2 linked regions of the Collimonas fungivorans Ter331 genome follow. The protein of the gene in region 1 interacts with the protein of each later gene in a pairwise test. Links are inferred from orthologs where the notes say so. Each region holds a gene or a part of one and is shown in the gene's direction. Other genes may lie near its edges.

Evidence for each region.
Region 2: the proteins of recA (region 1) and dprA interact in binary tests that used the Bacillus subtilis proteins (3 or more experiments, as listed by UniProt). The link is inferred for Collimonas fungivorans Ter331 from one-to-one orthologs.

The regions. Positions count from the first base shown.
Region 1 is NC_015856.1:4,476,570-4,479,720, reverse strand. What follows is about bases 179-3,008. They hold recA (recombinase RecA), read left to right. Parts: upstream 179-953; coding sequence 954-2,063; downstream 2,064-3,008. Other genes in these bases: CFU_RS19835 (DUF2889 domain-containing protein), read left to right, coding at 2,866-3,008; recX (recombination regulator RecX), read left to right, coding at 2,190-2,660; CFU_RS25305 (hypothetical protein), read right to left, coding at 501-857; ggt (gamma-glutamyltransferase), read right to left, coding at 179-504. In the rest of the region: more of ggt, read right to left, coding at 1-178; more of CFU_RS19835, read left to right, coding at 3,009-3,151. UniProt on the Bacillus subtilis protein: Multifunctional protein involved in homologous recombination, DNA repair and competence.
Region 2 is NC_015856.1:4,805,986-4,809,237, reverse strand. Bases 199-3,129 are described here. They hold dprA (DNA-processing protein DprA), read left to right. Parts: upstream 199-1,073; coding sequence 1,074-2,186; downstream 2,187-3,129. Other genes in these bases: CFU_RS21355 (DNA topoisomerase III), read left to right, coding at 3,084-3,129; CFU_RS21360 (DUF494 family protein), read left to right, coding at 2,358-2,837; CFU_RS21370 (LysM peptidoglycan-binding domain-containing protein), read left to right, coding at 199-953. In the rest of the region: more of CFU_RS21370, read left to right, coding at 1-198; more of CFU_RS21355, read left to right, coding at 3,130-3,252. UniProt on the Bacillus subtilis protein: Protein that helps load RecA onto ssDNA during transformation. Binds cooperatively to circular ssDNA, is able to bridge different segments of DNA. Favors the loading of RecA onto SsbA- or SsbB-coated ssDNA and formation of RecA-DNA filaments.

The DNA.
Region 1 (3,151 bases):
GTCGCCGCGGTTCAGGATGTAGCCGTCGCGCGCCAGCTTGATCGCCGGCTGCATCACCTGAGCGCGGGTCAGCTTGCCGTATTTGCGTTGCGCACTGTCGAGTCCCAGCACGGTGCCCGGCACGCCGGCCGCCAGGTAGCCGAACAGGCTGGCGTTGGTGATCGCCTTGCCGTTAGCGTCCAGGTACATGTTGGCGCTGGCCGCGGCCGGCGCCGTTTCGCGGAAATTGATGAAGGTATCGCGGCCGTCGGCCAGGTGGATGGTCATGAAGCCGCCGCCGCCGATATTGCCGCAGCAGGGATTTACCACCGCCTGCGCATAACCGACCGCTACCGCCGCATCGACCGCGTTGCCGCCCATCTTCAGGATGTCGACCCCGACCTGCGACGCCAGGTGCTGCGAAGTCACCACCATGCCGTTCTTCGCCTCGACCGCAGGTGCGGACGCTGCCTGGACCGTGCCCAGCAAACCCAGCAGCAGCGCCGACGCCGCCAATGGTTTCATCCAATATGTAATACGCATACCTTCTCCCCGTTTATTAGTGGGCAAGCCGCTTGCCCCTGTCTCGAAATATGGCGCATTGCCCGGCGGCCGACTGGCGGCCGAAGCAAAATGTGCGTCACGATTATTGCATCCTCTTGCGCATCCGGCATCCTTTTTACTTTTCCTGATGACGATATGCGTAATAAGCATGAAATGCGCCCGATGTTTCTAAGCCCTGGCAATAAGATTCGTAATAAGTCCGTACCTAAAACGTGATTTTTTACAGGGGATTTAGGGCGATTCGCATCGCCGGCAGAGATTTCTGCACATACAATATGCATCAGGCTTTTAAAAATTTGCGACAGTGCTTGCATAAATCACTGTTTTTTTATACAGTACTACCTGAAGCTCTAGCTCAGGTCCTGAATCATTCACCATTATCACTCACCATTTTTGCCGAAAGAACAACCATGGACGATAAAAAATCCGCACCCAATCCGGATAAAAGCAAGGCCCTTGCCGCGGCCTTGGCGCAGATCGAAAAACAATTCGGCAAAGGTTCGGTCATGCGCATGGAAGACGGCGCCGTGGTCGAAGAAGTGCAGGTTGTCTCGACCGGTTCGCTCGGCCTGGACATCGCGCTGGGCGTGGGCGGCCTGCCGCGCGGCCGGGTGGTCGAGATCTACGGTCCGGAATCTTCCGGTAAAACCACGCTGACCCTGCAAACCATCGCCGAAATGCAGAAGCTGGGCGGCACTTGCGCGTTCATCGATGCGGAACATGCGCTGGACGTCGGTTATGCGCAGAAGCTGGGCATCAACCTGTCCGAGCTGCTGATTTCGCAGCCGGACACCGGCGAACAGGCGCTGGAAATCACCGATGCGCTGGTGCGCTCGGGCGGCGTCGACCTGATCGTGGTCGACTCGGTGGCGGCGCTGACGCCGCGCGCCGAAATCGAAGGCGACATGGGCGATTCCCTGCCTGGCCTGCAAGCGCGCCTGATGTCGCAAGCGCTGCGCAAGCTGACCGGCAGCATCAACCGCACCAACACGCTGGTGATCTTCATCAACCAGATCCGCATGAAGATCGGCGTCATGTTCGGCAATCCGGAAACCACCACCGGCGGCAACGCGCTGAAGTTCTACGCTTCGGTGCGGCTGGATATCCGCCGCACCGGTTCGATCAAGTCGGGCGATGAGGTGATCGGCAACGAAACCAAGGTCAAGGTCGTCAAGAACAAGATCGCGCCGCCGTTCAAGGAAGCGCATTTCGACATCCTGTATGGCGAAGGCACATCGCGCGAAGGTGAAATCCTCGATCTCGGCTCCGACGCCAAGATCGTTGAAAAATCGGGCGCCTGGTACAGCTACAACGGCGAACGTATCGGCCAGGGTAAGGACAATGCCCGTACCTACCTGAAAGAACGGCCGGAACTGGCGCGTGAAATCGAAAACAAGGTGCGTGCTTCGCTGGGTGTGCCGCTACTGGGCGAGATCAAGTCGGACGGCGGCGACAAGGCGGCGGAAAAAGCCGCTGCCAAGGCAAGCAAGGCTGCTGCCAAGGCTGAAGAGCCGGTTTAATAGACTTCGCCTTTAGCGATGTCCGCCGGCCCCGTTCGGCAAACGCCTTTCATACATATCCGCCGGATGGATTGTTGAAAGGCGTTTTAGTTTTCGGGCAGGTATTTAGAACTACAGGAAGCTGCCATGGCAAAACCACAGATCAGTCTCAAGGCCAGGGCGCTGCGTTATCTGTCGGCGCGCGAGCACAGCCGCCTGGAGCTGGCGCGCAAACTGGCCCGTTATGCGCAGGAAGGCGACGATATCGAAGCCTTGCTGGATACGCTGGAGGCGGCAAAACTCCTGTCGCAGGCGCGTTTTTCCGAATCCTTGATTCACAGGCGTGCCCATCGTTACGGCAACAGCCGCATCCTGTCGGAACTGCAAAGCCACGGCATCGATGCCGATGCGCTGGTAGACATCAAGGCCGGCCTGGCCAGCGGCGAAATCGCCCGCGCGCGCGAAGTCTGGCGCAAGAAATTCAAGCAAGTCCCGGCCAGCGCCGAAGAGCGCGCCAAGCAGATGCGTTTCTTGCTGCAGCGCGGATTTTCTCATCGAGCGATACAGGCGGCGGTGAAAGGTGGCGGCGATGATGACAGCGACGGCGAAGGTTACTGAGTCCGGGGCAGTGTTTTCCACCGTGTTTCCGCTCCGTTTTCCCTGCTGATTTGAATGGTGGTGACCGGCAGTGGCTATTTTGCAACGGCCCATCAAAATCGCTAAGCCCGCCAAGCTGTGCTACACTTTTGGGGTTTTTTGCAAACCGCAGGAGCGGCAGTTACCATAGAAACTGTGGTAACGACACGCAAATCAGTCCACCATTATGTCTCTGACACCTTCCATTTCCCGCCGAGCGTTGAAGCACACCCGCGCGATTCAGATCGACGCGTTCGTACGTGACGACGACCTATGGGAAATCGACGCCCATGTTACCGATACCAAACCCTTCGATCTTCCTTTGCCAGCCGGCAATTTACCGGCAGGCCAGCCCCTGCACAGCCTGTGGCTGCGGCTGACGCTCGACCGCCAGTTCGTGATCGTCGAGGTCGAGGCGAATTCCGAAGCGGTGCCGTATCGCGGCCATTGCAACACCATCGAACCTGATTACA
Region 2 (3,252 bases), 330 kb from region 1 along the record:
CGGACCAGCACGTTGTGGTGCGTGGCGATACGCTGTGGGGAATCTCCGGGCAGTTCCTGCAACATCCATGGTGCTGGCCGCAAGTATGGGGCCTGAACCAGGACCAGATCCGCAATCCGCACTGGATTTATCCAGGCCAGATCGTCTATTTCGACCGCGTCAACGGCCGCCTGCGCCTCGGCAAATCGGCCGGCGAACCGGGCGTTGTCAAATTGTCGCCGCAAACGCGCGTGCAAGGCATAGGCCGCGATGCGATCACCGCCATTTCCACCGACGCCATCGGCCCGTTCCTGTCGCAGCCGCTGATCGTCGAAGACGACGAGTTGAAGAATTCGCCACATATCGTGGCGGTCCAGGACGGCCACCTGAATCTCGGCAAGGGCGACAAAGCCTATGTCCGCGGCGACCTGGCTGACGCCAGCGCGTTCCAGGTATTCCGTCCCGGCAATCCGCTCAAGGATCCGGACACCGGCAAGGTCATCGCCAATGAAGCGCTGTACCTGGGCACCCTGAAGCTGGAGCGCAGGGGCAAGACTGCCGACGAAGCGGCGACATTCAGCGTGATCGACACCAAGGAAGAAATGCAGGTCGGCGACCGCATCATCCCGCGCCCGGTTGAGCCGATCCTGAACTATGTGCCGCATGCGCCGGCCACCGAAGTCAATGCTCGCGTGGTCTCGGTCTATGGCGGCGTGGCTACCGCGGCGCAGAACCAGATCCTCAGCATCAACCGCGGCAAGGCTGACAATATCGATATCGGCACCGTGTTGCAGCTGTACCGTTTCGGCAAAACCGTCAAGGATCCTGCCGATCACAACAAGAAGGTCAAGCTGCCGGATGAACAATACGGTACCCTGTTCATTTTCCGTGTCTTCAACCATATTTCCTATGGCCTGATCATGGAAGTCCAGAACACGGTCGATATCGGCGATATCGCCAGGTCGCCGGAATAAAGGTCTTTACTGCTGTTGACAACGATAAACGACGATAAGCTTCATGACGGCGGCGGCGGTGCAGACCGCCGCCCGCCAGCCGCCGGCAATGCAACGGATGCTGCAGTTGATGCAGATGAGCTGGCAGCCTGGTTGCGTCTGGAGCAGACAGCCGGTGTCGGCGCGGAAACTGCGCGCCGGCTGCTGGTGGCCTTCGGCCTGCCGGCCAACATCTTTTCCTGTTCCTTCTCCGCCCTGCACAAGGTAGTGCCCGAACGCATTGCCTACGCCTTGCTGGCGGCGCCATCGGATGCCGTCCAGGCGCTGATAGAGCGCACCCAGGAATGGTTGCAACAGCCGGGAAACCGGCTGTTCACGCTAGCCGACAGCGCCTATCCGCAAGCCCTGCTGGACATTTCCGATCCACCGCTGATGCTGTACGTGAAGGGCCGCGCCGAACTGCTGGAGCGGCCGGCCATGGCGGTGGTCGGTAGCCGCAACGCTACGGTGCAGGGCGTCGCCAATGCCGACCGCTTTGCCGAAATCCTCAGCCAGCGCGGCCTTACCGTCATCTCCGGCATGGCCTTGGGGATAGACGCCGCCGCCCACCAGGGCGCTTTGCGCGGCGCCGCCGGCAATCCCGAGGGCGGCAGCACGGTGGCGGTGATCGGCACCGGCGCTGACATCGTCTACCCGGCGCGCAATCGCGGGCTGGCGCACCAGATTGCCGAGGCCGGCTGCATCGTCAGCGAATACCCGCTGGGCATGCCTGGCGTCGCCGCCAACTTTCCGCGCCGCAACCGCATCATTTCCGGCCTGGCGCGCGGCGTGCTGGTAGTCGAGGCGGCGGCCCAGTCCGGTTCGCTGATCACCGCCAGGATGGCGGCCGAGCAGGGACGGGACGTGTTCGCGATCCCCGGCTCGATCCATTCGCCGCTGTCGAAAGGTTGCCACCAGCTGATCAAGCAGGGCGCCAAGCTGGTGGAGTCGGCCCAGGATATCCTGGAGGAACTGGGCAGTTTACAGGCAGCAGTGGCAACCCCAGCGCAACCCGCGGCGATGCCCAGCGCCGCGCCGGCTGACAGCGGCGGTCAGGAGCTGCTTGCCATACTCGGGTATGATCCGGTCGGTTTCGACGTTCTGGCGGCGCGCAGCGGCAGCGATGCGGCGAGCCTGGGCGGACGGTTGCTGGAGCTGGAGCTGGCGGGGCTGATAGAGGCTTTGCCCGGCGCAATTTACCGCCGCATCGGCTGATACAAGCCTGGCGCGAGGAGGATGATATTTTGCCATTTCGGGCGGTCCGGCATAAATCTGCGATACTAATATACGTATACTGTTGGCTGAAACGGCTTTATTGCCCTGCGTTTTTGCGCTTACCCTTGTACTTTGCTTGTCTTACCCTTACCTTAGCGATACAGTAGAACCATGTTTGAAGTCCTTGTTTATCTGTATGAAACTTATTATCGGCCCGATGCCTGCCCTGAACCGGAGGCTTTGGTCAAGAAGCTGTCGGCGATCGGCTTTGAAGAAGAAGAGATAGCCAAGGCGCTCGGCTGGCTGACGGATCTGGCGGAAACCAACCACGAGTTCGCCGATAAATATCCGCAGCAAACCGCTTTTTCTTTTGGCATCCGTATTTACGCCCAGCAAGAGATTGATGTACTGGGCATTCCTGCGATCGGCTTCATCCAGTTCCTGGAATCGGCCAAGATGCTCAACCCGGTGCAACGCGAGATTGTCATTGAGCGTGCGCTGACCGTCAGCGAGACCCCGGTCCCGCTCGACAAACTCAAGGTGATCGTATTGATGGTGCTATGGAGCCAGGGCAAGGAGCCGGACGGCCTGATGTTCGACGAGCTGTTTCTCGACGAAGACGACGATCCTGAGCCGCGCCAGCTGCATTAAACACGACGTTCACCTGCTGCATGCTGGCCAGACCGAGGTCTTGCTGCTTGCGATTTTTCCAACAACCCGCTTATCATTGGCCGCATTATGCGGCGCCGGCCGTGAAGTTTGCTGCGATGTTTGCTGCGATGTTTGCTGATATATTACGGGTGATTTCCCGCTGGCAACTAAATTTCCGGATTGACGCTTGCGAGCCAAAGCAAAAACATGCGCTGAAATAATGCGCGCTACTTTCGAGACGACACTATGAGCAAGACCCTCATCATTGCTGAGAAACCTTCTGTCGCGAACGACATCGCGAAGACGCTCGGCGGCTTCACCAAGCACGATGAGTACTTTGAATCCGACGAATACGTCCTTTCCTCGGCGGTCGGCCACCTGCTGGAAATCGCGGTTCCTGAAGAATACGACGTCA